3 regions of the Azonexus sp. MM2026_4 genome follow, and region 3 is predicted to be linked to each of the others. Evidence: predicted binding sites of a transcription regulator. Region 3 holds the regulator's gene; each other region holds the start of a gene.
The links. The regulator FNR, encoded in region 3, switches genes on or off when oxygen is low (the NO sensors DNR and NnrR bind a similar motif). The targets are predictions, from matches to a motif close to TTGANCTAGNTCAA.
Positions count from the first base shown of each region.

Region 1: ubiU (ubiquinone anaerobic biosynthesis protein UbiU) is a predicted target of FNR. The motif match lies at 5,070-5,083, and genes of this name have one in related genera.
Region 2: AC0KWY_RS13315 (cytochrome-c peroxidase) is a predicted target of FNR. The motif match lies at 4,302-4,315, and genes of this name have one in related genera.

Region 1 is NZ_CM148380.1:3,161,211-3,171,237, forward strand. It holds gene AC0KWY_RS14835 (PHA/PHB synthase family protein) at 1-1,801, shown strand, start outside; gene AC0KWY_RS14840 (YiaD family glycine zipper/OmpA-like lipoprotein) at 1,938-2,603, shown strand; gene ubiT (ubiquinone anaerobic biosynthesis accessory factor UbiT) at 2,647-3,099, opposite strand; gene AC0KWY_RS14850 (U32 family peptidase) at 3,096-4,004, opposite strand; gene ubiU (ubiquinone anaerobic biosynthesis protein UbiU) at 4,007-5,014, opposite strand; gene AC0KWY_RS14860 (response regulator) at 5,139-6,041, shown strand; gene AC0KWY_RS14865 (septal ring lytic transglycosylase RlpA family protein) at 6,048-6,968, opposite strand; gene rodA (rod shape-determining protein RodA) at 6,965-8,068, opposite strand; gene mrdA (penicillin-binding protein 2) at 8,073-9,992, opposite strand; gene mreD (rod shape-determining protein MreD) at 10,003-10,027, opposite strand, start outside.
Region 2 is NZ_CM148380.1:2,809,661-2,819,687, reverse strand. It holds gene AC0KWY_RS13325 (EAL domain-containing protein) at 1-3,327, shown strand, start outside; gene AC0KWY_RS13320 (hydrogen peroxide-inducible genes activator) at 3,309-4,214, opposite strand; gene AC0KWY_RS13315 (cytochrome-c peroxidase) at 4,377-5,381, shown strand; gene ccmA (cytochrome c biogenesis heme-transporting ATPase CcmA) at 5,506-6,120, shown strand; gene ccmB (heme exporter protein CcmB) at 6,130-6,798, shown strand; gene ccmC (heme ABC transporter permease CcmC) at 6,795-7,547, shown strand; gene ccmD (heme exporter protein CcmD) at 7,544-7,732, shown strand; gene ccmE (cytochrome c maturation protein CcmE) at 7,729-8,220, shown strand; gene AC0KWY_RS13285 (heme lyase CcmF/NrfE family subunit) at 8,223-10,027, shown strand, end outside.
Region 3 is NZ_CM148380.1:1,577,868-1,587,894, forward strand. It holds gene AC0KWY_RS07265 (TonB-dependent receptor) at 1-3, opposite strand, end outside; gene AC0KWY_RS07270 (hypothetical protein) at 217-555, opposite strand; gene AC0KWY_RS07275 (heavy-metal-associated domain-containing protein) at 564-770, opposite strand; gene AC0KWY_RS07280 (putative bifunctional diguanylate cyclase/phosphodiesterase) at 774-2,456, opposite strand; gene AC0KWY_RS07285 (heavy metal translocating P-type ATPase) at 2,449-4,653, opposite strand; gene AC0KWY_RS07290 (sulfite exporter TauE/SafE family protein) at 4,655-5,326, opposite strand; gene hemN (oxygen-independent coproporphyrinogen III oxidase) at 5,391-6,794, opposite strand; gene fnr (fumarate/nitrate reduction transcriptional regulator Fnr) at 6,880-7,623, shown strand; gene AC0KWY_RS07305 (LysR family transcriptional regulator) at 7,627-8,574, opposite strand; gene rnk (nucleoside diphosphate kinase regulator) at 8,713-9,087, shown strand; gene gdhA (NADP-specific glutamate dehydrogenase) at 9,115-10,027, shown strand, end outside.

The DNA.
Region 1 (10,027 bases), 1.6 Mb from region 3:
CCTGCCCAACCCGGCCGAAATGGCCAAGACTTATGCCGAGGTTGCCCAGCGCGCCTCGCGCATCATCACCCAGTACATGGAAAGGAAGGCCAAGGACGGCGTCGAGGCGCCGTCCGACGAGATGGGCGTCGCCCGCGCCTTCATGGACCTTTCCGCCCGCCTGATGGCCAATCCCTACAAGCTGGCGCAGACCCAGATGAACATGATGTGGGATTACTTCTCGCTGTGGCAGGGTTCGATGATGAAGATGCTCGGGATGCCGGGCGCCGCGCCGGTCGCCGTGCCGCAGAAGGGCGACAAGCGCTTCAAGGACGAAGACTGGGAACAGCATTTCCTGTTCGACTTCGTCAAGCAGTCCTACCTGATCGCCGCCCGCCACATCCATGACACGGTCTGCTGTACCGAGGGGCTCGACGATGCCACCCAGCAGAAGGTCAATTTCTTCACCCGTCAGTACATCGACGCCCTGTCGCCGTCCAACTTCGCGCTGACCAACCCGGAAGTCTTCCGCGAAACGGTCAAGAGCCACGGCCAGAACCTGATCAAGGGTCTGAACAACCTGCTGCACGACATGAACGAGGATGGCCAGCTGCGCATCCGGATGACCGACACCTCCGCCTTCGAAATGGGCCGCAATGTCGCGACGACGCCGGGCAAGGTGGTCTACCAGAACGAGCTGTTCCAGCTGATCCAGTACAACCCGGGCACCACCGAGCAGTACAAGAAGCCCTTCCTCATCGTGCCGCCGTGGATCAACAAGTACTACATCCTCGATCTGCGCGAGAAGAATTCCTTCGTCAAATGGGCAACTGACCAGGGGCACACCACCTTCATCATCTCCTGGGTCAACCCGGACGAGAAGATGGCCCAGGTCGGCTTCGAAGACTACATGCTGAACGGCACGCTGGAAGCGATCACCCAGGTCTGCGCGCAGACCGGCGAGGATTCGGTCAATCTGGCGGCCTATTGCATCGGCGGCACGCTGACCATGTCCACGCTCGCCTACATGGCGGCGAAGAAGGACAAGCGCGTCAATTCGGCCACCTTCTTCACCACCATGCTCGATTTCTCCGAGCCGGGCGAACTGTCGGTCTTCCTCGACGAAGGGACGATCGAAGGACTCGAGAAGAAGATGGAGAAGCGCGGTTTCCTCGAGGGTTCGGAAATGGCCGGCACCTTCAACATGCTGCGCGCCAACGACCTGATCTGGTCCTTCGTGGTCAACAACTACCTGATGGGCAAGGACCCCTTCCCCTTCGACCTGCTCTACTGGAACTCCGATTCGACGCGCATGCCGGCGGCAATGCACAGCTTCTACCTGCGCAACATGTACCTCGAAAACCGTCTCAAGGATGTTGGCGGCGTCGAGCTCGGCGGCGTCAAGATCGATCTGCGCAAGGTCAAGACCCCGTGCTACTTCATCTCGACGATCGAAGACCACATCGCGCCGTGGAAGAGCACCTACACCGGGGCTCGCCTGCCGACCGGCAAGACCAAGTTCGTCCTCGGCGGCTCCGGGCATATCGCCGGCATCGTCAATCCGCCGGCGGCCAACAAGTACGGCTACTGGACCAATGACGCGACCGACGGCAACCTGCCGGAAAGCCCGGAGGATTTCCTGGCCGGTGCAACGCAGCACGCCGGTTCCTGGTGGACCCACTGGCAGGAATGGGTGACCGCGCTGCCGGGCGGCTCGGCCAAGGTGCCGGCGCGCGACCCGGCGGCCGGGGCGCTCAAGGCGCTGGAAGAGGCGCCGGGCAGCTACGTCAAGTTCCGTCTCGACGCGCAGAAGCAGGACTGAACTTTTCCATCCTGCGGCAATCAACGAGGGAGGCGTCAGCCTCCCTTTTTTCTGGCTGTTACAACTGCTAACAGCCGGCATCGGTGAGCGTGCTAGTCTGCAAAGGCCGGACAGACCGGCAACAGGAGGTAAAACCATGAAACGAATGATGATTGCCCTGAGTGCCATCAGCCTGGCATTCGCGGGGTGTGCGAACATGGACGAAACGCAGCGCCATACCGGTACCGGGGCGGCGATCGGTGCCGTCGCCGGGGCGGTGCTCGGTGCCGCCACGGCCAGCAAGTCCGACCGCGGCAAGGGGGCGGCGATCGGCGCCGCAGCCGGTGCGGCGATCGGCGCTGGCGGAGGCTACCTGTGGTCGAAACGCATGCAGGAACAGAAGGCCGAGATGGAACAGGTGACCCAGGGGACTGGTGTCGAAGTGACGCAGACGGCTGACAATCGCCTGAAGCTCGAGATTCCCAGCGATGTTTCCTTCGATTCCGGCAGTTACGCGATCAAGCCTTCGCTGCGGCCGGTGCTCGACAAGCTGGCCGCCGGTCTCGCCGAACACGCGGTGACGCGGGTGACGATCGTCGGTCATACCGACAGTTCCGGCTCGGACAAGATCAATAATCCCTTGTCGGTGAAGCGGGCGGAAGCGGTGCGCGACTATCTGGTACCGCGCGGTGTGGCGGCGTCGCGGGTCGGCGTCGATGGGCGCGGCGCGCGTGAGCCGCTGGCCGACAATGCGACGGCGGAAGGCCGGGCGAAGAACCGGCGGGTCGAAATCTTCATTGCCGAGGGGCAGGCCGCCAACTGAGGGCCGGCCATCCCGCGATCACGGCCCGCCGCGCGCGGGCCGTTCAGTTTCCGGGGAACGGCAGCCGCGGCAGACTGGGCCATTCGATCGCGTCGAGCATGTTCTTGACGATCAGCCCAAGCTCGGTGTCGCCGGTGATTTCCAGTTCACGGTTGAAGAACAGCGTATCCGGGTCTTCCTGCCGTGCCAGCAACTGCAGATAGGCCGACAGGTTGGCGGCAAACGCCAGGTCCGGCTCGCGTTGTGCGTTGAAGACCGGGCGGAACAGGCCGTTGCTGAAGGTATAGTGGGCCACGCCGCCGGTGTCGAGGACGCGGACCCGGAACAGCTTGTCCTCCAGCGCGCCGAGTTCGCTCTCCGGCAGCAGCTTGAGCTTGAGGGCGGCGTTGAGTGCCGTCACCAGCGCCAGCGAATGCGGCCACTGCGGCAGCTTGTGGCCGATTTCGGCGATCAGTGCCGGCAGCCGGAAACGGGGAATGACGAAATGCGGGCTCATGCGGGGACTCCGGTGCGGGCGGGTGGCGGGAGGTGATGACTGGCGATCCCGGCGTCGCCGAACCAGTAACCGTCGACCAGACCGCATTCGCTCCACGCCGCCGTATCGACGGCGGGCGTCTGGCCGTGCCGAGCGGCATCGAAGGCGGCGATGATTTCGTCCATCCGCTGCTGCTGTGGGCTGAGACGGACGATGTCGATGTCCAGCGCAAGCAGGGTCGGCATCTCGCCGAGCAGGCAGTAGGTCTGCGCCGACATCGTCTGGATCCCGTTGATGGTCAGGAAGGCCTGGCCTTCGCGGGTCTTCAGCGTCAGTCCTTCGGCATGCTCGAGGCACTTGAACTGGCAGTCGTCCTTGTTCAGTTCGTAATGGCGGGCGGTGAAGCAGCGCGCCGAGAAGGCAAGCGGAATCTTGCCGAAGGCGAACACTTCCGTCTCGACGCCGGCCGGCCGGCTGGCGTGCAGCGGTTCGATCAGGGCACGCGAAGCTTCCAGCGGCGGCACCCAGCGCTTCATGCCGTAGCGGGTGAAGGTGGCGAGGGTGGCTTCGTTGTAGATGTTGAGGTGCGGACCGGCGACGAAATCCTGTCCGGTCACCAGGTTGATCGCGCCGAGGTCGTTGGCTTCGACCTTGCAGCCGGCTTCGTCAACCAGCCGGCGGAGCGCCTTGAGGTCACTTTCCGATTCGAGCAGCGCCTGCGCCGAGACGACGACTTCCTTGCCGGCATCGCTCAGGTCGCGGGCCAGGCCGATCCAGTCGGCGGTGCGCAGTTGCTGGCGCCGCGAGCAGACGACTTCGCCGACGTGGATGATGTCGAGCGCCGGGTTTTCCGACATCGCTGCGTAGAATTCCATCACTTCTGCCTTGGGCCAGAACCAGAGCAGGGGGCCGAGCGACAGTTTCATGCTTATCTCCAGGGCCGGTTGTAGGCGCCCAGCGTCGCCTGGTTGCCTTCCGAGACCTTGGCCAGTTCGGCCTGCCAGGCCGGCTTCACGTGGTAGCGTTCGGCGCCGTCGCGCAGCGCGTCGAGGGCGGCGCGCAGGGTGCGGGTGACCTGGGTGACGTAGGTCGGGCTGCGCTGACGGCCTTCGACCTTGATCGCGCGGACGCCGATCTTGACGATTTCCGGGAGGATTTCCAGGACGTTGAGGCTGGTCGGTTCTTCCAGCGCGTAATAGGTTTCGCCGCGCACCTCGAAGCGGCCCTTGCACAGCGTCGGGTAGCCGGCCGGCTCGCTGTCGCCGAAGCGGTCGATGAGGATGCCGTTGAGGCGGGTTTCCATGGTGCCGGGTTGCTTGTCCCACTTGACGTACTTGGCCGGCGAGCAGGCGCCGACGGTATTCGGCGATTCGCCGCAGGCGTAGGACGACAGCCAGCAGCGGCCCTCGTTCATCACGCACAGGCTGCCGAAGCCGAAGACCTCGATTTCGACGTCGGTGTTGCGGATGACGTTCTCGACCTGAGCGAGCGTCAGTACACGCGGCAGGACGGCGCGGCGGATGCCGAATTCGCGGCGGCAGAAGTTGATCGCCTCGTAGCTGGTGGCCGAGCCCTGCACCGACAGGTGCAGGCGCTGCTGCGGGTGGCGCCGGCTGGCGTAATCGAGGAGGCCGACATCGGCCAGGATGATCGCGTCCACGCCGAGGTCGACCGCGGCATCGACCGCCTTGTGCCAGTCGCCGACGCGGCCGGCCTGGGGGAAGGTGTTGATCGCCAGCAGCACCTCGCGGCCCTTGGCATGGGCATAGCGGATACCTTCGCCCATGGTCTTCGGATCGAAGTTGAGCCCGGCGAAATTGCGTGCGTTGGTATCGTTCTTGAAGCCGAGATAGACGGCGTCGGCGCCATTGTCGACGGCGGCCCTGAGGGCCGGCAGGCTGCCGGCCGGACAGACGAGGTCGGGCAGTGGGGGCATGGCTGGTTCCAGGCAGATGAAGCGGAGAAGTATAGCGACTCGTATCGTGCCGCCGTTGATCCGCATCAAAAGCCGGGCTCGTGCTAGGATTGGGCAACACAACGTTCGCCCGGAACTCAGCTTCATGTCCGACCATCGTGTCCTCGTCGTCGATGACGAAGCCATCAACCTGATGCTGATCGAGGATTTTCTCGAGCAGGAGCAGTTGGCGCTCGAACTGTTCGCCGACCCGCTCGCCGCCTGGCAGCGTCTGGCGGCGCCCGACAGCGATTTCGCGCTGGTCGTGCTCGATCGCATGATGCCGGGCATGGATGGCATCGAGTTCCTGCGCCGGGTCAAGGCCGACCGCCGTTTCGCCGATGTGCCGGTGATCATGCAGACGGCGGCCTCGGCGCCGGAGCAGGTGCGCGAGGGACTGGAAGCCGGGGCTTATTACTACCTGACCAAGCCTTACGCGCCGGAGGCGCTGATCTCGATCGTCCGCGCGGCGCTCGAGGATCGCCGGGCCCGCGTTTCGCTGCGCACGCTGGCGGCGCACATTGAGGAAGCGCAGAAACTCTTGGTCTGCGCCGAATACGGGTTTTCCACGCTGGAGGAAATCTCCTGCCTGGTGCCGGTGCTGGCCGGCATCTGTCCGGAACCCGACCGCGTCGCTCCCGGATTGTCCGACCTCATGGTCAACGCGGTCGAACATGGCAATCTGGGGATTTCCTACCGCGAGAAATCGCTGCTCAAATGGGACGGCGACTGGGAAGGCGAGATTCGCAAGCGGCTCGCCCAGCCGGAATTCCGCGAGCGGCGGGCGTGTGTGCGCATCGAGCGGACGGCGTCGGCGATTTCCTTCCGCATTGTCGACCAGGGGCGCGGTTTCGACTGGCGAAAATTCCTCGATTTCGACCCCGAGCGCGTCTTTGACCCCAACGGCCGGGGAATCGCCATGGCGCGGATGACCAGCTTCAGCAGCCTGCAGTACGAAGGTTGCGGCAACGTCGTCGTCGCCACCGTCGATTTGCCCGTGGTGGCGTAAGCGGCTTCAGCGGGTGACGATCGTCGGCTGGTAGCCGAAACTGCTGCGGAAGCGCTCGGCGACCACCTGCGCCGCGGCGCGCGAGGCGTAGGGGCCAAGTTGCAGGCGGTGCAGTCCATTGGCGCGCAGGATGTGCATCTTTGCCTCGATCCAGTCGAATTCTCGTTCCAGATGCCGTTTCAGGTTGTCGGCGTTGTCGGCGTTGCCGAAGGCGCCAAGCTGCAGGTAAACCCCGGGCGGCAGGGCGGTCTCGACCGCCGGCGCAGGCGTGGCGGCGACGCTGGGGGCGGCTGGCGGCGCCACCTGGGCGTAGGCGGTGGCGGTTTCCTGGCCGGGGATGATTGCCTCGACCTCGACTTCGCCGCTGCCACCGTTCACCAGCCCGAGCTTGTAAGCGGCGGTGTAGGAAAGATCGATGATGCGGCTGGCGTGGAACGGGCCGCGGTCGATGACGCGGACGATCACCGAGCGGCCGTTCTGCACGTTGCTGACGCGCACATAGGAGGGCAGGGCCAGGGTCGGATGGGCGGCGGTCATCGCGAACATGTCGTAAGGCTCGCCGATCGAGGTCTTCTGGCCGTGGAACTTCTTGCCGTACCAGCTGGCGATGCCGCGGGCCTTGTAGGGGCGGACGCTGGTGTGCGGCACATAACTGGTGCCGAAGACTTCGTAGGGGCGCAGCGCCGGCTTGTGCAGCGGTTCCCAGCGCGGGATCGCGTCGGGGGTCTGGTCGAGATTTTCCGGGATTTCGTCGCCGGGGCCGTCGTCCTTGTAATAGCCGCCACCCCAGCGCCGGTTCGGCGCTGGCTGGGGGGCCGGCCGGCTGGCGCTCGCCGTCGGCCGCTCATTCCTGGCCGCGGGCTCGGGGGTGCTGCCGCAGGCGGCGAGCAGGATGCAGGGAAGGAGCAGGCGCCAGGTGTCTTTCATTTCTTGACCAGCATGCGGTGGGTATGGATGCTCATCAGGATGCCGATGCCCAGCATCAGCGTGATCAGCGCGGTGCCGCCGTAGCTGATGAAGGGCAGCGGTACGCCGACCACCGGCAGGATACCCGAGACCATGCCCATGTTGACGAAGGCGTAGATGAAGAAGACCAGGGTCAGCGCGCTGGCCAGCAGGCGCGAGAACAGGGTCGGCGCGGCGGCGGCGATCATCAGGCCGCGACCGATCAGCAGCGTGAACAGGAAGAGCAGGATGCCGTTGCCGAGCAAGCCCCATTCCTCGGAAAAGACGGCGAAAATGAAGTCGGTGTGCTTTTCCGGAATGAACTCGAGGTGGGTCTGGGTCCCCTTGAGCCAGCCCTTGCCGAGGCCGCCGCCGGAACCGATGGCGATGGTGGACTGGATGATGTGGTAGCCGGCGCCGAGCGGGTCTGAGCTGGGATCGAGCAGGGTCAGGACGCGCCGCCGCTGGTAGTCGTGCAGCATGTTCCAGGCGAAGGGCATGGCGGCGCCGGCGGCGGCGGCCAGCCCGAACATCACCTTCCACGGCAGACCGGCGAAGAAGATGACGAAGAAGCCGGCGGCGCCGATCAGCAGCGAGGTGCCGAGGTCGGGTTGCTTGAGGATGAGGGCGATCGGCAGTAGGAGGATGACGCTGGCGATGGCGAAGTGCTTGGCGCGCAGCATCGATTCGTACTTGTGAAAATACCAGGCAAGCATCAGCGGCATGGCGATCTTCATGATCTCGGACGGCTGGATGCGCACGAAGCCGAGCGACAGCCAGCGCCGCGAGCCGTTGACGACGATGCCGAAGAGGGCGACGCCGATGAGCAGGATCAGGCCCAGCAGATAGAGCGGTACCGCCCAGCGCATCAGCGATTGGGGCGGGGTACGGGCGACGGCGAACATGACGGCGGTCGAAGCGGCGATGTTGACCAGTTGCCGGTCCAGTTTCCAGAAGCCGTCGCTGGCGGTGGCGGAGTAGATCGTCGCCAGGCCGATCGTCATCAGCGCCATGACAATCAGGAAGAGCGGCATGTCGAGGTGTGCCGTGAGGTTCTGGATGATGCGCCGGAGCAGTTTCATTGCGCTATTCCTCGCTCGCCGCGACGCCGTCGTCGCCGTTTTCTTCGCCGGAATCAACCTCCGGCGCCGGGCCGCCCGGCAGTTTGCCGATCAGGTAGTAGTCGAACACCTGGCGGGCGATGGGCGCTGCCGACTGGGCGCCGAAGCCGCCGTTTTCGACCATTACGGCGACGACGATTTTCGGCTTGTCCACCGGCGCGAAGGCGACGTACCAGGAGTGGTCGCGCAGGCGTTCGCGGAGTTGGCCGGCGATGTATTTCTGTCCGCCTTTCAGGCTGAAGACCTGGGCCGTCCCGGTCTTGCCGCCGGATTCGTAGGCGGCGCCGGCGAAGGCGCGGGCGCCGGTGCCCTCACGGACGACGCCGGCCATGGCGCGCTTGATCACCTCGACGTGCTCGGGTTTCAGGGGCGCCTGGCGGATCGGTTGCGGTTCGACGATGCGGACTTCGCCGCTGGTCGGGTTGGTGATGCTATGCACCAGGTGCGGGCGGAAGACCCTGCCGTAATTGACGATGTTGGCCAGGGCGTGCGCCATGTGCAGCGTCGAATAGGCGTTGTACCCCTGGCCGATGCCGACCGAGATGGTTTCGCCGGAGTACCACTTCTGCTGCTCGCGCTTCTTGAAGCGTTTCTGCTTCCATTCCGGCGACGGCAGGATGCCGGTCGCCTCGCCGGGAATGTCGATCTCGGTGCGTCGTCCCAGGCCGATTTCGCCCATGAAACGGGCGATGTTGTCGATCCCCATGTCGTTGGCCAGGGTGTAGTAGTAGGTGTTGCAGGAGACGACGATCGATTTGTGCATGTCGACCATGCCGTGCCCGCCGACCTTGTCGTCCATGAAGCGGCGGTTGCCGAAATTGAAGTAGCCGGGATCGGCGATTGCCTGGTTCGGGGTGCGCTTGCCGGTGGACAGCGCCGCCAGCGCCATCAGCGGCTTGAAGGTCGAACCGGGCGGGTAGGTCGAGTAGATCGCCCGGTTGAGCAGCGGCTTGTCCGGGTGGTTGTTCAGTTCGTCCCAGTCGTCGTAACGGATGCCGTCGACGAACAGGTTGGGGTCGAAAGCCGGCGAAGAGACGAGCGCGAGTACGGCGCCGTTGCTCGGGTCGATCGCCGTCAGCGCGCCGCGGCGCCCACCGAAGGCCTGTTCGGCCACCGACTGCAGGCGGGCGTCGAGGGTCAGCGCCAGGTTGTTGCCGGGGATCGGCGCGGTTTGCGAGAGGACGCGCACGGCCCGGCCGCCGGCGTCGACTTCGACCTGTTCGTAGCCTGCCGTGCCGTGCAGTTCGAATTCGTAATTGGCTTCCAGACCGATCTTGCCGATGTGTTCGGTGCCCTTGTAGTTGGCATCGTGTCCACCGGCGTCGATCATCTCCTTGTCCTTGGTGTTGATCCGGCTGATGTAGCCGATGGCGTGGGCGGCCAGCGTGTTTTCGGGATACTGCCGGAACAGCCGGGCCTTCACCTCGACGCCAGGGAAGCGATAGCGCTGCGCGGCAAAGCGGGCGACTTCCTCGTCGGTGAGGCGGGTGCGGATCGGGATCGATTCGAAGTTCTTCGATTCCTCGAGCAGGCGCTTGAAACGGCGTCGATCCTTGAGCTGGATTTCGACGATTTCGCCGAGGCGATCGATGGTTTCCTCGAGACCGAGGGTTTTCGACGGCGTGATTTCCAGCGTGAAGGCGGAATAGTTGCGGGCCAGGATGACGCCGTTGCGGTCGATGATGTTGCCGCGGTTGGGCATCACCGGGACCAGCGAAATGCGGTTGCTTTCGGCGCGGGTGGTGTAGTACTCGTGCTGCACGATCTGCAGGTAGAAAAAGCGGCCGAACAGCAGTACGAAACAGGTCAGGACGAAGGCGCCAGCGAACAGAATCCGACGCCGGAAACGGTCGGGGTCCTGTTCTCCGTGATGAAATTCGCTCATGGTCGGGGGGTCAGAGCGGGCGGTTGGCGTCCCTT
Region 2 (10,027 bases), 1.2 Mb from region 3:
CAGCAGGCCGAGGAACTCGGGCGCAGCCAGCAGACCTTCCGCGAATTGTTCGAATCGGCGGGCGATGCGCTGTTCGTCATCGACGGCAACGGCCGCTGCCTCGACGCCAACCCGGCTGCCGAGCGGATGACCGGCTACCGGCGCGAGGAACTGCGCGGCCATGCGCCGGATTTCCTGGCCGCCCAAGGCTTGAACGACCTCGCCCGGACCGCCTCGGCGATCCGTTCGGCCGTCGAGGGGGCGCCGCAGGAACTGGAGTTCTGGGGGCGCGACCGCGACGGCCGGGTGCTGCTGGTGCGTCTGCAGATTTCCGCCACGCAGTACGCCGGCAAGCCGGCGCTGATCGTCACCGCGATCGATATCAGCGTCACCCGTGCCGAGCAGTTGCGGCTGGGCATCGAGCGCGATCTGGCCAACGCCCTGAATGCCGAGGGCGACCCCGAAGCGCTGCTGGCGACGATGCTCGACCTCGCCTTGCGTTACCCGGAATTCGACAGCGGCGGATTCTATTGGCAGAACGCCGGCGGCGATTACGAACTGCGCGTGCACAAGGGGCTGTCGCCGGCTTTCGTCGCCGCCGCCCGCTGTTGCCTGGCGAATTCCCCGAAGGCCGAACTGATCCGCAGCGGCAAGGTGGTGTGCAGTTGTCATTCCTGCTGTCAGCAGCTCGATCACTGCCGCCTGTTCGATCCCGCGCAATACGCCGGCGAAGGCCTGCGCTGCCTGATCGCCCTGCCGATCGTCGTCAACGGGCGGGCGATCGCCTGCCTCAACCTCGCCGGGCACCGCACGGCGCAGATTTCCGTCGCCACTTGCCAGGCGGTGCAGCATCTGGTCAGCCAGTACGCGATGGCACTCGAACGCATCGAAGCCCGCGAGGCGGCGCGGCAGTCGCGGGACAACCTGAGCGGGCTGTTCGCTTCGCTCGACGACCTGATCTTCGTCATCGATGCCGAGCGGCGCATCGTCCATTACAACCCGGCGGTCGATCAGGCGCTCGGCTACGCGCCCGGCGTCCTCAACGGCGAGCCGGCCGCCCGCCTCTACCCGGCGGCCTGGTGCGAGCAGGCGCAGCGCGATCTCGACGAGATGTTCGGCGGTCGCCTGAGCGCCTGTCCGGCGCCCTTGCTGGCCGCCGACGGTCGCCTCGTGCAGACCGAGTTGCGGGTCGTCCACGGGCACTGGAATGGCAAGACGGCGCTGATCGCCGTCGCCCGCGACGTCGGCGAAAGGCTGGCGGCGGAAGAGCGCCTGCGCCTGGCGGCCAGCGTCTTTGCCAACGCCCACGAAGGGATCATGATCACCGATGTTTCCGGGCACATCGTCGAAGTGAACCCGACCTTCAGCGAACTGACCGGCTACAGCCGCGACGAGGCGATCGGCCAGAACGCGGGGATGCTCAATTCCGGCCATCATGACGCCGCCTTCTACCGCAACATGTGGGAAGCGATCCGCGATCAAGGCCACTGGCGCGGCGAAGTCTGGAACCGCAAGAAATCCGGCGAGATCTTCGTCGAGCTGCTGACCATCTCGGCGGTGCGCGACGCCGAGCGGACGATCACCCACTTCGTCGGCATCTTCTCCGACATCACGCTGCTCAAGGAGCACCAGCAACGCCTGGAGCATCTCGCGCATTTCGACGCCCTGACGCAGTTGCCCAACCGCATGCTGCTCGCCGACCGCCTGCAGCTGGCGATGGCCAATGCCGCCCGCAATCGCGGCCTGCTGGCGGTCTGCTACCTCGACCTCGACGGCTTCAAGCCGATCAACGATCGCTTCGGCCACGCCGCCGGCGACCACCTGCTGGTCGAGGTTGCCCAGCGCTTGCGCAACTGCGTGCGCGGCGGCGATACCGTGGCCCGGCTGGGCGGCGACGAATTCGTGCTGCTGCTGTCCACGCTCAACGACCTCAACGAGTGTGACCTGGCGCTGAACCGGATTTCCGGGTCGCTGACCCAGCCCTTCCCGGTGGCCGACGAGCTCGTGACGATTTCGGCCAGCATCGGCGTCACCCTCTACCCGCACGACGGTTCCGATGCCGACACCCTGCTCCGCCACGCCGACCAGGCGATGTACGTCGCCAAGCAGGCCGGGCGCAACCGTCATCACCTGTTCGATCCCGAGAAGGACCGCCGGGCGCGCCGTCGCCGCGAGGATATCGCCCGCATCGGGCAGGGCCTGGCGGCTGGCGAGTTCGTCCTCCATTACCAGCCCAAGGTCAACATGCGGCAGGGCCGCGTGGTCGGCGCCGAAGCCCTGATCCGCTGGCAGCATCCGCAACGCGGCCTGCTCTTGCCGCAGGAGTTCCTGCCGGCGATCGAAGGCAGCGAGCTGGCGATCGACCTCGGCAACTGGGTCATCACCACGGCGCTCGACCAGTTGTCGAGCTGGGCGGCGGCCGGTATCGACCTCAAGCTGAGCATCAACATTGCCGGCGAACATCTGCAGCATCCCGGCTTCGCCGCTGAACTCGGGCGTCAGTTGGCGGCGCACCCGGAACTCGATCCGTCGCGGCTCGAGCTGGAGGTGCTGGAAACCGCGGCGATCGAGGATGTCGGGCGCGTCGCCCAGCTATTTACCGAGTGCCGCCAGCTCGGCGTCAGCTTCGCGCTCGACGATTTCGGTACCGGCTATTCGTCGCTCACCTATTTCCGGCGCTTGCCGGCGGAAATCCTGAAGATCGACCAGTCCTTCGTGCGCGACATGCTCGACGACCCGGAAGACCTCGCCATCGTCGAAGGGGTGATCGGCCTGACCCGTGCCTTCCGCCGCCAGGTGATCGCCGAGGGGGTCGAATCGATCGAGCACGGCCTCGTCCTGCTGCTGCTCGGCTGCGACCTGGCGCAGGGCTTCGGCATCGCCCGGCCGATGCCGGCGGCGAGCCTGCCGCAATGGATGGCGGAGTTTCGCCCGGACGAACTGTGGTCGGCGGCCTCCGCCTTCACCTGGGCGCGCGAGGATCTGCCGATGCTGATCGCCGAAGTCGATCACCGACGCTGGATGAAGGCCCTGGAGGCCGGCCTCGCGGCGGCGCCGGGCGGCGCGCCGGCCGTCGAGCTCGATCACCTGGCCTGCGGCTTCGGGCGCTGGTACCAGGGGCCGGGCCGCAAGCGCTACGGGGAAATGCCGACCTTCGCGGCGATCGACCCGATCCACCAGCATCTGCATTCCCTCGCCCGGCAGATGCTCGATCAGCAGCAGGCCGGCTGCGAGGAATCGCTGGCCGAGTCCTGGCAAGCGCTATATGCGGCCAGCCGGGAAATGAGCGAGCTGCTGCAGCAACTGCAGGCCGAAATCCTGATCGGCAGTCAGACCAGCAAGCGGTAGGCCGGCGAATCCAGGGCGCGCACGGCGGCGAGCAAGGCGTCGATCGCCTTCGGCCGGACGAAGCAACTGCGCCAGGCCAGCGCGACACGGCGCGACGGTTCCGGGGCGAGGAAGGGAATGGCGCTGATCATGTCGTTGCCGTAAGGCTCCTGCAGCGCGCTTTCCGGTAGCACCGAGACGCTCAGGCCGGACGCCACCATGCAGCGGATGGTTTCGATCGAATGGCCGAGGCGGATGTCGGTTTCCGGGCTGCTCACCTGCGGACAGGCGTCCAGCACCTGGTCGCGGAAACAGTTGCCGGCCTTGAGCAGCAGCACCTCGTCGCCAGCGACTTCTTCCGGCGCGATGGCGGTGCGCTTTTCCCAGGGGTGGCCACGCGGCACGATGACCTTGAAACGCTCGTCGTACAGGGGGCGGTTGAGGACACCCGGGAGGTCGAAGGGCAGCGCGATGATGGCGACGTCGATGTCGTTGTCGCGCAGCATGTCTGCCAGCTTGGCGGTCATGTTCTCCTCGATCGCCAGCGGCATGTTCGGCGCGATGTTCTTCAACGAATGGATCAGTTGCGGCAGCAGGTAGGGACCGATGGTGTGGATGATGCCCAGGCGCAGGTGGCCGTCGAGCTGGTCGCGGCCGCGCTGGGCGATCTGCCGCACTTTCTCCGCCTCGTTGAGGGCCAGTTGCGCCTGTTCGACGACCTTGCTGCCGACCAGGCTGGGGCTGACGAAGCCCTTGCCACGCTCGAACAACTGCACGCCAAGCTCGTCCTCGAGGCGGGCGATGGCCACGCTCAGGGTCGGTTGGCTGACCGAACAGCGCTCGGCGGCACGGCTGAAATTCTTTTCCTGGGCAAGCGCGACGATGTAACGCAGTTCGGTCAGGGTCATGCCGGTTTCCTCCTCAGACCGCGGATCATACCCTCAAGATTTATAGGGGATACCTATGGTCACTATAGGAAAATCCCATAAAAGCCATTGATTTGGATCAAGTTTTTAAATCTCTCGGGGGTGAGAATGGCCCGGCAAATTTCACAACGAGGGAGATCAATAATGAAACCTACCGTCCTTTCCGCCGCCATCCTCCTGCTCTCCGGCATGGTTCTGCAGGGCGCCGTGCAGGCCGCCGGCGACGAACCGATCCAGCCGATCAAGCCGCCCGCCAGCATCAACGTCGGCATGGTCGAACTGGGCAAGAAGCTGTACTTCGACCCGCGCCTGTCGAAGTCCGGCATCATGTCGTGCAACACCTGCCACAACCTGTCGATGGGCGGTACCGACAACATTCCAACCTCGGTCGGCGACCACTGGCAGCAAGGCCCGATCAACGCGCCGACGGTGCTCAACTCCAGCCTCAACCTGGCCCAGTTCTGGGACGGCCGCGCCGCCGACCTCAAGGCGCAGGCCGGCGGTCCGATCGCCAACCCGGGCGAGATGGCGTTCACGCACACCCTGGCGATCAACGTCCTCGAATCGATCCCGGCCTATGTCCGCGAATTCAAGATGGTCTTCGGCAAGGACAGGATCGACATCGACCAGGTCACCCTGGCCATCGCCGAATTCGAAAAGACGCTGGTCACGCCGAACTCGCGCTTCGACCAGTGGCTGCTCGGCAACAAGGCGGCGCTGACCCAGCAGGAGCAGGAAGGTTATGCGCTGTTCAAGGACAGCGGTTGCGTCGCTTGCCACAACGGCGAAGCGGTCGGCGGCAATTCCTTCCAGAAGATGGGTCTGGTCGAGCCGTACAAGGGCAACACCAAGGGCGTCGAAGGTCGTGCCGGCGTCACCGGCAAGGATGCCGACCGCTTCAACTTCAAGGTACCGACGTTGCGCAACGTCGAAATGACCTATCCCTACTTCCACGACGGTGCCGCCAACACGCTGACCGAAGCGGTCAACATCATGGGCCGCCTGCAATTGGGCAAGAAGTTCACCAAGGACGAGAACGCCAAGGTCGTCGCTTTCCTGAACACCCTGACCGGTGAGCAGCCGAACTTCACGCTGCCGATCCTGCCGCCGTCTTCCGATACCACCCCGCGTCCGACGCCGTTCAAATAAGCAGCCGTACCGCCTCTCGATTTACGGGGGCTGCGGCCCCCGTTTTTTTCGATTTGATTCACCGCAAACTGTCGGTACACTTGCGCGTCCATAATACGCGCCGGATAGATCCCGGGCCCTGACCATGCTGGAAGCCGACAATCTGGAATGCGTGCGCGGCGAGCGCCGCCTGTTCGCAGGCCTGAGCTTCACGCTGGAAGCCGGTGAACTTCTTTACCTGCAGGGGCGCAACGGTGCCGGCAAGACCAGCCTGCTGCGCATGCTGATCGGCCTGCTGCCGCCGGAGGGCGGCGAAATCCGCTGGCAGGGCGAAGCGATCGGTCGCCACCGCGACGACTACCACGCCGCCCTCTGTTATCTCGGCCACCTCAACGCGATCAAGGAAGAGCTGACGCCGCTCGAAAACCTGCTCGCCGGCGCCCGCCTGGCCGGCGAAGTCCTGTCCGAGGACGACGCGATCGACGCCCTCGAACAGGTCGGCCTTGCCGGGCGCGAGGATCTCGCCTGCAAGTACCTGTCGCAGGGGCAGAAGCGCCGCGTCGCGCTGGCCCGCCTGGTGACCGACCGGCGGCCGCTGTGGATCCTCGACGAACCCTTCGTTGCCCTCGATGTCGGCGCCGTCAACTGGCTGGCCGGGGTGATCTCGGCACATCTGCAGCGCGGCGGCATGGCGGTGATGACGACGCACCAGCCGGTGGCGATCCCCGCCGGCACGGTGCGCGAACTGCGCATCGGCTGAGGACGACAGATGTTCGATATCGTATTCACCGTCATCGGCCGCGACCTGAAGCTGGCCATGCGTCGCCAGGCCGACATCGTTTCCGCGCTCTTCTTCTTCATCATCGTGGTCAGCCTTTTCCCGCTCGGGGTCGGTCCGGAGCCCGACCTGCTGCGCCAGCTGGCGCCCGGCGTGCTGTGGGTTGCCGCGCTGCTGGCGACGATGCTCTCGCTGCCCCGCCTGTTCGCCGACGACCTGCGCGACGGCACGCTGGAGCAACTGGCCCTGTCGCCGCACCCGCTGGGCCTGGTGGTGACCGGCAAGGTGATCGCCCACTGGCTGGTTTCCGGCCTGCCGCTGGCGCTGATCGCGCCGGTGCTCGGCGTCCAGTTCGATCTCTCGGGCGACGCCCTGTTCGTACTCACCGCCGCCATCCTGCTCGGCACCCCGGCGCTGTCCGGCATCGGCGCCATCGGCGCGGCGCTGACCCTGGGCCTGCGCGGCGGCGGTGTACTTTTGTCGCTGCTTGTTCTCCCTCTCTACATTCCGGTGCTAATATTCGGCGCTGGCGCAGTTGATGCGACGGTGTCCGGTCTCGGGGGGGAAGGACACCTATCACTGCTCGCTGCAATGACCATCGCCGCAATCGGTTTTGCCCCCTGGGCGTCGGCTGCGGCCCTGAAGATCGCCCTCGAATGAACGACCGTTTCAACCTATACCGTTTCGCATCACCGGCCCTGTTCTATCCGCTGGCCGGCAAGATGATCCCCTGGTTCGTCGCCCTCGCCGTCCTCTTCGGGATCGCCGGCCTTTACATCGGGATGCTGGTGGCGCCGACCGATTTCCAGCAGGGCGAGGGTTACCGGATCATCTTCATCCACGTGCCCACCTCCTGGCTGAGCATGTTCATCTACCTGGTGATGGCTTTCTGGGCGGCGATCGGGCTGGCCTTCAACACCCGTCTGTCGGGCATGATGGCGCGCGCGCTGGCGCCGACCGGCGCGCTGATGGCCTTCCTGTCGCTGTGGACCGGCGCCCTGTGGGGCAAGCCGATGTGGGGCACGTGGTGGGTCTGGGACGCGCGTCTGACTTCGGAGCTGATCCTGCTCTTCCTCTACATCGGTTACCTGGCGCTGGTCGCCGCGATCGACGACGCGCGCCGCGCCGACAAGGCCGGCGGCATCCTGCTGCTGGTCGGCGTGGTCAACGTGCCGATCATCTATTTTTCGGTCAAATGGTGGAACACCCTGCACCAGGGCTCCAGCGTCAACCTCGCCAAGTCGTCGATGGCCGAGGTCATGCTGTGGGGCATGCTGCTGATGGCCCTGTCGTTCTGGATGTACAGCATTGCCGTCGCGCTGGCGCGGGTCCGTACCCTGATGCTCGAACGCGAGCGCAACACCGACTGGGTCAGGGCAGAACTGATGCGGACCGGGGAAATGCAATGATCTACTGGAACAGTTTCGCCGATTTCATCGCCATGGGCGGCTACGGATTCTATGTCTGGGGCTCCTTTGGCGTTACCGCGCTGGTCATGGCGATCGAACCGATAGTTGTCGGTCGCTCGCGCAAGACGACCATCGCCCGCCTGAAGCGCCAGTTGCGCGCAGAATCCCGGAGCAAGGAAGCATGAAGTCCCGCCACAAGAAACTGGCCCTGATCGTCGGGGCGCTGGCGCTCGTCGGTGTCATTTCGGCCCTGGTGCTGAACGCGCTGAACAGCAACATCGCCCTTTACATCTCGCCGACCGACGTCGCCAAGGGCAAGGCCCCGCAGGACAAGCTGTTCCGCATCGGCGGCCTGGTCAAGGAAGCCAGCATCCAGCGGCAGGCCGACGGGGTGACCATCCGTTTCATCGTCACCGATACCGAACACGACATCGTCGTAGACTACGTCGGCATCCTTCCCGACCTCTTCATGGAAGGCAAGGGCGCGGTCGCCCAGGGCCGCCTGTTGCCGGACGGGACGTTCAAGGCCCAGGAAGTCCTGGCCAAGCACGACGAGAACTATATGCCACCGGAAGCGGCCAAGGCGCTCAACGACGCGCACGAGCGCGGCGTCCAGAAGGCCGCCGCCCAGGGACAGCCGGCGGCGACGGCACCGAAACCCGCGAGTAACTGAGCATGATTCCTGAACTTGGCCATTTCGCCCTGATCCTGGCGGCGCTGGTAGCGCTCCTGCTGGGCACGCTTCCCCTGCTCGGCGCCCATAACGGTCACCAGCCGTGGATCGCCATCTGCCGGCCGGCGGCCAGCGCTTTTTCGCTGCTGATCACGGTTTCCTTCGCCTGCCTGACCTGGGCCTTCGTCAATAACGATTTTTCGGTTGCCTACGTCGCCCAGCATTCCAATTCCCTGCTGCCGCTTCCCTATCGCGTCGCCGCGGTGTGGGGCGGCCACGAGGGCTCGCTGCTCTTGTGGATGCAGATGCTCGCCTGCTGGCTGCTGGCGGTGCGCTTCTTCTCCCGGCAACTGCCCGAGGTGATGCTGGCCCGCGTGCTCGGCGCTCTGGGGCTGGTCTCGTTCGGTTTCCTGCTCTTCATCCTGATCACGTCGAATCCCTTCGAGCGCCTGCTGCCGGGCGTCGCCGAAGGGCGCGACCTCAATCCCCTGCTCCAGGACCCGGGCATGGTCATCCACCCGCCGCTGCTCTACATGGGCTACGTCGGTTTCTCGGTGGCCTACGCCTTTGCCATCGCCGCCCTCCTCTCCGGCAAGCTCGATGCCGCCTGGGCGCGCTGGTCGCGGCCGTGGACGACGGGGGCGTGGATCTTCCTCACCCTCGGCATCGCCATGGGCTCGTGGTGGGCCTATTACGAACTGGGCTGGGGCGGCTGGTGGTTCTGGGACCCGGTCGAGAACGCTTCCTTCATGCCCTGGCTGGTCGGTACGGCGCTGATCCATTCGCTGGCGGTTACCGAGAAGCGCGGCAGCTTCAAGAACTGGACCGTGCTGCTGGCGATTTCGGCGTTTTCGCTGTCGCTGCTCGGTACCTTCCTGGTCCGTTCCGGCGTGCTGACCTCGGTGCATGCCTTCGCCACCGATCCGACGCGCGGCATCTTCATCCTGGTCTTCCTGGTCGCCGTGATCGGCACCTCGCTCGCCCTGTTTGCCTGGCGGGCGCCGTCGGTCGGCCTCGGTGGCCGCTTCGGCCTGGTTTCCCGGGAGTCGCTGCTGCTCACCAACAACGTGCTGCTGGTCGTCGCCTGCGCCACCGTCCTGCTCGGCACGCTTTACCCGCTGCTCATCGACGCCCTCGGCATCGGCAAGATTTCGGTCGGTCCGCCGTATTTCGACACGGTCTTCTTCCCGGTCATGATGCCGGTGCTGTTCCTGATGGGGATCGGGCCTTTTGCCCGCTGGAAGGATGCTTCGCTGAACGAGGTCGCGCGCCTCCTGCGCTGGGCCTTTGCCGTCGCCGTCGTGGTGGCGATCGCTGTGCCGCTGCTGTATGGACAGTGGAAGGCGCTGACGGCGCTCGGCCTGCTGCTGGCGGCCTGGATCGTCGTCACCGCGGTGATCCACTTCGTTCGCCGCGTCAACCAGACCCGCGGCGGCCGCAGCTTTGTCGCTGCCGCGCTGGATCAGCCGGCCAGTTTCGTCGGCATGCATGTCGCGCACATCGGTATCGCCGTCTTTGTCGTCGGCGTCGGCATGGTCAGCAGCTTCGAGCAGGAAAAGGACGTCAAGATGGGGCCGGGCGATGTCGTCGAAGTCGGCGGCTACCAGTTCCGCTTCAACGGCGTCCAGTCGCTGCAGGGGCCGAACTACCAGGCGGCGCAGGGCGATTTCGACCTGCTCCTGGGCGGCAAGCTGGAGCGCAAGCTGTACCCGGAAAAGCGCAACTACTTCTCGTCGTCGATGCCGATGACCGAGGCGGCGATCGATGCCGGTCTGCTGCGCGATGTCTATGTCTCGCTCGGCGAGCC
Region 3 (10,027 bases):
CACTCTCGTATCCTGGATTGATGCCGCGGCGGGACATCCGGACGAGAGCTGCCAGCAGGTGGAAGCGACCAGGACATCCCAACGGCAATAAGGTTGGGGAAAAGCTGGCTGGCTTCAGGCTGGCTTGCTTAATTGCAGACGCGAATCTATCGCATTTGCGGTTACGTTACAAGTGGTAACAGCGCCGTAACGCGCGGAACACAAAACTATCGGGATTCAAGACAGGCGGCAAACCGGGGAAAACCCGGCAAAACCTTGCTGCAGAAGGATGGCCAGCAGGTCGGCGAGGCGGGCATGGGAGAAGCGCACGAGAAGCAGCGGTTCGCTGCCGGCACCGCCAGCGTGCGCCGCGATTGCCTGCCTGACCGCAGGGTGCTCGCCATGGTGTGCCAGCAGTTCCGGCGGCGGAGCGTACTCCGCCTCGTAAACCCCGGTGAAACAGCGCAACAACGCCGGCAACCGTGCCGGCTCGGGAAGACCGTGGGTCGCCGGCAGGTCGGATTCGGGCAAGGCCCGGGCAAGCAGCAGACAATCGGCCTCGGGCGGCACGGTCATCGCCGGCTTTATTCGGCGTCGAAACCGGCGTCTTCGATCGCGCCGAGCAGGTCGGCCCGGCTGACCTGTTGCGGGTCGTAGGCGACACGCGCCTGCGCCGCTTCCAGCGAGACCTCGGCCGAAGCGACGCCGGGCAGAGCGCTGAGCACGCCGGTGATGTTCTTGACGCAGCCCTGGCAGCTCATGCCGCCGATCCGGATTTCAGTGTTTTCCATGCTTCAGTCCCTGTGGAGAAAAGGCTGGCGGCGCAGCAATTCGGTCATCTCGGCGGCGGCCAGCGGTCGGCTGTAGTGAAAGCCCTGCACCATGCCGCAACCCATTTTGCGCAGCAGCGCCAGTTGTTCCGGAGTTTCCACGCCTTCGGCCAGTACCGTCAAGCGCAGGCTGCGCCCCATGCTGACGATGGTCGAGGCGATCGCCTGGTCGTCGGCGTCGTTTTCCAGGTCCATGACAAAAGAGCGGTCGATCTTCAGCTTGCCGACCGGGAAACGCTTCAGGTAGGCGAGCGAGGAATAGCCGGTGCCGAAATCGTCGAGCGCCAGGCTGACCCCCATCCGCTTCAACGCCGACAGGGTGCCGAGCGTGAATTCGGCGTCGTGCATCACGGTGCGTTCGGTCAGTTCGAGTTCCAGGCAGTCGGCGACCAGCCCGGTGGCGCTCAGCGCGCCGGCGACCATTTCGACGAAACCGGCCTGGCGAAACTGCACCGGCGCCACATTCACCGCCATCGTGCGCAAGAGCAAACCTTCCGCAATCCAGGCCTGGGCCTGACGGCAGGCTTCGAACAGGACCCAGTCGCCGATCGGGTTGATCATTCCGCTATCCTCGGCGACGGCAATGAAGCGGTCCGGCATGATGGTGCCGAGATTGGGATGCAACCAGCGGATCAGCGCCTCGACGCCGACGATCTCGCCGCTCTGCAGGCTGACCAGCGGCTGGTAATGGAGAACGAACTGTTCCTCGGTCAGTGCCTGGCGCAGGCTGCTTTCCATCATCAGGCGCTCAAGCGTCGCCATGTTCATGTCCGAGGAATAGAACTGGAAAGTGTTGCGCCCGAGATCCTTGGCCTTGTACATCGCCGTATCGGCGTTCTTGAGCAGGGTGTCGATGTCCTTGCCGTCCTGCGGGTAGAGGGCGATGCCGATCGACGAGGTGACGGTCAGCGCGTGACCGCCGACCGAAAACGGCGAAGCGGCAATCTCCAGGACGCGACGGGCGACATCGGCCGCCGCTGCGGCGTTCACCTCGGGCAGCAGGATGATGAACTCGTCGCCGCCAAGGCGGGCCAGCGTGTCGATCCGCCGCACCACCTTGACGTAGCGCTGCGCCAGCGCGCACAGCAAATCATCGCCGACGCTGTGGCCGAGCGAGTCGTTGACCCGCTTGAAATGGTCGATGTCGAGGAAAAGCAGCGCGGCGCCGTGCATGTCCCGTTCAGCGGCGGCGATCATCTGCTCGATGCGGTCGTGCAGCAGGCGCCGGTTGGGCAGGCCGGTCAGCGCGTCGAAATCGGCCAGTTCGCGGATGCGCTGTTCGGCCTGCTTGCGGTCGGTGATGTCAATGACGGTGCCGACGGCGACCACCTGCCCGTCGAAACGCGAAGGCATGCCGAGCACCGACATGGTGAACAGGCTGCCGTCCTGGCGCCGGCCGGTAAACTCGCTGGCTTCAACGGCACCGCCGTCCGGCCGCCGGGCCAGTTGTTCGGTGATCCGCTCGTGCTGCTCGGCGACGACCAGGTCGTACGGCCCGAGACGCTCGATGAAATCGACCTCGGCGTAGCCGAACAGCCTGCGCATGTAGGGATTGACGTAGAGGAAACGGCCGCGCGCCAGAACGAAAATACCCACCTGCGCCGCATCCATCGTAGCGCGAAAGAGGTCGGCCCCGCGTTTACCCATGACGTTCAACGCCCCGCCCGGCGGCCGGACGCCAGCGCCGCAGCAACAGCGAATTGGACACCACCGACACCGAACTCATCGCCATCGCCGCCCCCGCCACCACCGGGCTGAGGAAACCGAAAGCCGCCAGCGGAATGCCGAGGACGTTGTAGATGAAGGCGAAGAACAGGTTCTGCCGGATCTTGCCCAGCGTTGCGGACGACAACGCGATGGCGTCGGCGACGCCGAGCAGGTCGTTGCGGATCAGCGTCAGGTCGGCCGCCTCGATCGCCGCGTCGGAACCGGCGCCGATCGCGAAGCTGACGTCGGCCGCGGCCAGCGCCGGGGCGTCGTTGATGCCGTCGCCGACCATCGCCACCAGTCCGCCGTCCGCCTTCAGCGCGTTGACCGCGGCCGCCTTGTCGCCCGGCAGGATGCCAGCGCGGAATTCGTCGATCCCGGCCTGAGCGGCGATTGCCGCCGCCGTCGCCGGATTGTCGCCGGTCAGCATGACCACCTGGATGCCGCGCTGACGCAGACGGGCCACCGCCTCGCGCGAGGTCGGGCGCAGCGCATCGGCGATGGCGATCAGCGCCAGGATGTGCGTGACTTTTTCGTCACCGTCGATCTCGGCCAGCCCGATCACCGTCTTGCCGGCGCCCTGCAGCACCGCGACCGCGCCGTCGGCGGCCAGGCCGAGCCAGCCGGGCGCCCCCAGGCGCAGACGGCGACCGCCGATCTCGCCACTGACGCCATGCCCGGCGGTCGCCGCAAAACCGCTCACCGCCGGCAGTTCGAGGCCGTCGGCGGCAGCGATCACCGCCCGCGCCAACGGGTGTTCGGAATGGTGTTCGAGCGCCGCCGCCAGTTGCAGCGCTTCCTCGCGGCCGATGCCGAAAGGCAGCAGGTCGGTCACCTGCGGCTGGCCGGCGGTCAGCGTGCCGGTCTTGTCGAGCGCCAGCACGGCGATCTTCTCGGCCCGTTCGAGCGCCTCGGCGTTGCGCACCAGGATGCCGGCGCGGGCGCCCTGCCCGGTGCCGACCATGATCGCCGTCGGCGTCGCCAGGCCGAGCGCGCACGGACAGGCGATGACCAGGACGGCGACGGCATTGACCAGCGCCGTCGCGAAATCGCCGCCGATCCACCACCAGCCGGCAAAGGTCGCCAGTGCGATGCTGCACACCACCGGCACGAAGATCCCGGAAATCCGGTCGGCCAGCCGCTGCACCGGCGCCTTCGAGCCCTGCGCCTCGCCGACCAGGCGGATGATGCCGGCGAGCAGCGTCTGCTCGCCGACGCCGGTGGCGCGGCAACGCAGACTGCCGCTGCCGTTGGCGGTGGCCGCAAAAACCTTGTCGCCGCTGCGCTTGCCGACCGGCATGCTCTCGCCGGTGAGCATCGCCTCGTCGACGCTCGATTCGCCGTCGATCACCGCGCCGTCGACCGGCACGCTCTCGCCCGGGCGGACCAGGAAGACGTCGCCCGGCATCAGCGCATCGACCGGCAGTTCGAGCCACTGGCCGTCGCGTTCGACGCGCGCCGTCTTCGGGCGCAGGCGGATCAGCGACTCGATCGCCTCCGAGGTCCGTGCCTTGGCCCGCGCCTCGAGCAGCTTGCCGAGCAGGACCAGGGTGATCACCGCCGCCCCGCCCTCGAAATAGACATGCTGCCCGCTCATGCCGAGGAAAGTCACGACGGTCGAGAAACCCCAGGCCATGCTGGTACCGAGCGCGACCAGCACGTCCATGTTGGCGCCGCCGCCGCGCAGCGCCTTCCAGGCGCCGTCGTAGAAACGCCAGCCGATCCAGAACTGCACCGGCGTCGCCAGCGCGAACTGCAGCCAGCGCGGCAGTTCGTTGTGCATGCCGTGTTCGCCGAACATGAACAGCATCTGGCCGACCAGCGGCAGGCTCAGCGCCACGGCGATCCAGAAACGGCGGATCTCGCTGTGGTAGATGCGTTGTTTTTCCGCCTTTTCCCGCTCGCGGGTGCCGGCGTCTACGACCGCCGCACTGAACCCGGCCTTCGCCACCGCAGCAATCACCGCCTCGGCGCCGACCCCGCTCAGGCGCACGCGCGCCCGCTCGGCGGCAAGATTGACGTTGGCCTGCATGCCGGGTTGCCGGTTCAGCACCTTTTCCAGGCGCGTCGAACAGGCGGCGCAGGTCATGCCGCCAATCGCAAACTCGACGACCCGCTCGGCCTGGTCAGCTTCCATGTCAGCTCGCCTCCAGTAGATGGGGCAGACCGAACAGGCCATAGACGCCGAAGCCGAGCACCAGCAGCCCGGAAGTCCAGCGCACCGCCGGCCGGCGCACGAATTCGTTGAGCCGCGCCAGCAGGATGCCGGCGAGCAGCAGATTGGGCAGGGTGCCGGCGCCGAAAGCCAGCATCAGCAGGGCGCCGCGCTGCGCCGAACCGGCCGAGAGCGCGCTGGCCAGCGCGCTGTAGACCAGACCGCAGGGCAGCCAGCCCCACAGCATGCCAAGCGGAAAGGCCTGAGCGACCCGCGTCGCCGGCAGGAAACGCCGGGTCAGCGGCTGCAGCCGCCGCCACAGCGACTGGCCGAGCCGTTCGGTGAAGGCCAGCGCGCGGGTGACGCCGATCAGATAGAGGCCGAGCGCGACCAGCATCAGGTTGGCGAACAAGTAGAGGATCAGCCGCGCCGGCACCTGTCCTTCGAGCCCCAGCCCGGCGGCGCCGAGCGCCCCGGCAATTGCCCCGGCAATGGCATAGGAGAGGATGCGGCCGCCGTTGTAGGCAAGGTGCATCGACCAGCGGGCCGGGCTGCCCATCGCCAGTGCGCCGACGATGCCGCCGCACATGCCGACGCAGTGCGCACCACCGAGCAGACCAACGAGAAACAGTGCCAGGAAGCCGGAATCAGGCATGGGGCAAGGCTTGCGACAGGAAAGACCGCAGTGTAACCCGCCCCGGCCCTTCCTGGCACGCCGCTCAGATCACCTTGGAGTAACGCGTCCGCTGACGGTCGGCGCGCAGGTAGCGGTCGAAGGCCATGGCGATGACGCGGACCAGCATGCGCCCCGGCGGCAGCACGGTGATCCACTCGCGTTCGATCTTCAGCAGACCGCCGCGCTCCATCTCGCGCAGATCCTCGATCTCGGCCGCGAAATACTTGTGGAAGTCGATCAGGTGCGAACTCTCGATGCTCTCGATCGACAGCTCGAAATGGCACATCAGCGCCTGGATGATCGAACGCCGCAGGATATCGTCGGCGGTCAGCTCGATGCCGCGCACCACCGGCAGCATCGGCGCGTCGAGCCGGTCGTAGTACTCGTCGAGCGTCTTGACGTTCTGGTAGTAAGTGGGACCGACCTTGCTGATCGACGAGATGCCGAAGGACAGCATGTCGCAGTCGGCGTAGGTCGAATAGCCCTGGAAGTTGCGATGCAGGCGCCCCTGGCGCTGCGCCACCGCCAGTTCGTCGTCGGGCTTGGCGAAGTGGTCCATGCCGATGAAGACGTAACCGGCGTCGGTCAGCTTCTTGATCGCCAGGGCCAGGATCTGCAGCTTGGTGTCGGCGTTCGGCAGGTCGGCGTCGGCGATCCGCCGTTGCGGCTTGAACAGCCCGGGCAGGTGCGCGTAGTTGTAGATCGACAGGCGGTCCGGGTCCATCGCCAGGACGCGCTCCAGCGTCCGGTTGAAACCCATCACGCTCTGGAAAGGCAGACCGTAGATGAGGTCGATCGACACCGACTTGAAACCGTTGGCACGCGCCGCGGCGATCACGTTCGCCGTTTCTTCCTCGGTCTGCACGCGGTTGACCGCGACCTGCACGCGCTCGTCGAAATCCTGGACGCCGACGCTCATCCGGTTGAAACCGAGTTCGCCGAGCAGCGCCACGGTTGCCGTATCGACCTTGCGCGGGTCGACCTCGATCGAATACTCGCCGCCGTCGAGCAGCTTGAAGTGCCGGCGCGTCTCCGCCATCAGTTGGCGCATCTCGTCGTGCGACAGGAAAGTCGGCGTACCACCGCCCCAGTGCAGCTGGATGACCTCGTGCTCGCCCCCGCTACCCTCAAGTGCGGCGCTCTGCAGCGCCAGCTCCTTGCCCAGGTACTTCAGGTACTTGGCGCTGCGCCCGTGATCCTTGGTGATGATCTTGTTGCAGGCACAGTAATAACAGATGGTGTTGCAGAAGGGGATGTGGAAGTATAATGAGAGCGGTCGGCTGATCCCGCCGATGTTGCGCTTGCTGAGCCAGAGAGCGGCAGCCTCGGCGTCGAAAGCCTCGACGAAGCGGTCGGCAGTGGGATACGACGTGTAGCGTGGGCCGTTTACGTCGAAACGGCGAATGATCTGTGGGTCAAAGACGAGGTTTTCAGTTGCGAAATTCATTGAACATGGCGCCAAGTTTTGGCCCGATTATGTGGGGATGGATCGCATTTCCGGTTGACATGGATCAAGCCGACGCAGGTTGCCAATGCCCAGCCCGATCCCGCTGAATCAGGAGATGACGCTGACCGTCATCAAGACAGCGTGCTCCAACTGCAACCTGCGCGAACTCTGTCTGCCTTTCGGCCTAAGCCTTGAGGAACTGGAGCGGCTCGACGACCTGATTTCGACCCGGCGCCGGATCAAGCGCGGCGATCACCTGTACCGCGCCGGCGAAGCCTTCGACTCGATCTACGCGATCCGCAGCGGTTTCTTCAAGACCGACGTGCTGCTTGAGGATGGCCGCGACCAGGTCACCGGCTTCCAGATGGCCGGCGAACTGCTCGGCCTGGACGGCATCAGCACCGAACACCACACCTGCAACGCCATCGCGCTGGAAGACAGCGAGATCTGCGCGATCCCGTTCAACCGCCTGGAAAGCCTGTCGCGCGAGATCCACAACCTGCAGCATCACTTCCACAAGGTGATGAGCCGCGAGATCGTCCGCGACCACGGCGTCATGATGCTGCTCGGCACGATGCGCGCCGAAGAGCGGCTGGCCGCCTTCCTGCTCAACCTGTCGCAGCGCTTCACGGCGCGCGGCTTCTCGCACGCCGAGTTCTACCTGCGCATGACGCGCGAGGAAATCGGCAGCTACCTCGGCCTCAAGCTGGAAACCGTGTCGCGCGCCTTCTCGAAGTTCCAGGAAGAAGGCTACATCGCGGTCCAGCAGAAGCACATCCGCATCCTCAACGTCAGCGGCCTGAAGGCGCTGATGACCCACCGCTGCTGAGCCTCAACGGCTCAGCCCGAGCCAGCGGCGCGCGCTGCCCGGCGATGCCGGGCGATCCCATTCCGGCTCGTCGCCGAAGCGCTGCTGCAGGAAGTCGATGAAGGCCCGCACCTTCAGCGGCAGGTGCCGGTTCGGCAGATGCACCGCGTAGATGAAACGCTCGACCGGCACGTAACCGGGCAGCACCTCGACCAGGCGCCCGGCCTGCAACTCGCTGCCGACGATGAAGGTCGGCAGCAGCGCCAGCCCCAGCCCGCCCAGCACCGCCTGCGATAGCGCCTCGTCGTCGTTGATGCGCAGGCTGCCCGCCACCGGCACCGAGATGTCGCCGCCGGGGCCGCGCAGGTGCCAGAAGCCCTGCGTCGTTAAGTAGGTGTAGTCGAGGCAGTTGTGCCTGGCCAGGTCCTCCGGCTTTTCCGGCACGCCCCAGCGCGCCAGGTAGGCCGGACTGCCGCAGATCTTGCGACGGATCGGCGCCAGCCGGCGGGCGACCAGGTTGTCGCCGGGCACCGGCGCGATGCGCAGCGCCAGGTCGTAGCCCTCGTCCACCAGATTGACCAGGCGGTCGCTGATCGTCATGTCCACCGACAGTTCCGGGTACTGCAGCATGAAATCGGCCAGCGCCGGCGCCACGTGCAGCGTGCTGAAGGCGACCGGCGCACTGAAGCGCAGCTTGCCGCGCGGCTCGCGGTGCAGGCTGCCGATGGTGTTTTCGGCCTGCGCCATTTCGTCGACGATGCGGTCGCAATGCTCGAAGTAGGCCTCGCCGACCTCGGTCAGGCTGAGCCGGCGCGTACTGCGCTGCAGCAGGCGAACGCCGAGCGCCGCCTCGAGCCGCGCCACCGACTTGCTGACGCGCGACTTGGAAATTCCCAGGCGCAATGCCGCCCCGGAAAAACTGCGCGCCTTGACCACCTGGGCGAACAGCAGCATGTCGTTGATGTCGTGCACGCGCACTCCAATTGTTATTAAAAAGGAAACAGTCTTGTGCAAAGTCGCCGGCTTATCAAGCCTTGGACTTCCTTCTACCATCCGCAATCCCACGACACAAAAAACCGATCAACAAAAATCACCAGAAAATTCAGATAAATGCAGCAGAACAACCTGATCATCAGGGAGAGCGATTTCGTTCGCCTGATGGCAATCCAGCCGCCCGACGATCTGCGCGACGAGCTTGAGCGCGCCATTGTTATCCCCGACGAATCAATACCAGCCGACATCGTCACGATGGGGTCGCGCGTCCGCTATACCGAACAGGAAACCGGCAACAGCCGCCAGGTCGAGATCGTCTATCCCGACGAGGCCGACCCGGCGGCCAGCAAGGTCTCCGTTTTCGCCCCGGTCGGCGCCGCGCTGATCGGCCTCGGCGTCGGCCATGAAATCGACTGGGACTTTCCCGGCGGCAACAGCCGCCGGCTGACCGTGGTCGAAGTCATCCAGCCGGCCTCGACCGCAGCACACTGATCAACAAGAACAAAGGGAGCCCGCCGCGTGCGCTACAAGTCATTCGCAGAATTCAACCAGGATGTTGCCGCACGAAACCCCGGGCAACCGGAGTTCCACCAGGCCGTCGCCGAGGTCATCGAAAGCCTCTGGCCGTTCATCCAGGACCATCCCCGCTACGCCGAGCACGGCCTGCTCGACCGCCTGGTCGAGCCGGAGCGGGTACTCACCTTCCGCGTCTCCTGGGTGGACGATCACGGCGAGGTGCGCGTCAATCGCGGCTACCGCATCCAGCACTCGTCGGCGATCGGCCCCTACAAGGGCGGCATCCGCTTCCACCCCTCGGTCAACCTGTCGATCCTCAAGTTCCTCGCCTTCGAGCAGACTTTCAAGAACGCGCTGACCACGCTGCCGATGGGCGGCGGCAAGGGGGGTTCCGATTTCGATCCGAAAGGCCGCAGCCCGGGTGAGGTGATGCGCTTCTGCCAGGCTTTCGTCAGCGAGCTGTTCCGCCACATCGGCAGCGACACCGACGTGCCGGCCGGCGACATCGGCGTCGGCGGCCGCGAGGTCGGCTTCATGGCGGGCATGATGAAGAAACTGTCGAACCGCGCCGACTGCGTGTTCACCGGCAAGGGCCTGAGCTTCGGCGGTTCGCTGATCCGTCCGGAGGCGACCGGCTACGGCACCGTCTATTTCGCCGAGGAAATGCTCAAGCAGCGCGGCCGCAGTTTCGACGGGCTGCGCGTCAGTGTCTCCGGCGCCGGCAACGTCGCCCAGTACGCGGTCGAGAAGGCGATGGCGCTCGGCGCCCGCGTCGTCACCGTCTCCGATTCAAGCGGCACGGTGGTCGACGAGGACGGTTTCAGCGGCGAAAAACTCGCCGAACTGATGGACGTAAAGAACCACCGCTACGGCCGCGTCAGCGACTACGCGGCACGCGTCGGCGCCAGCTTCCTGC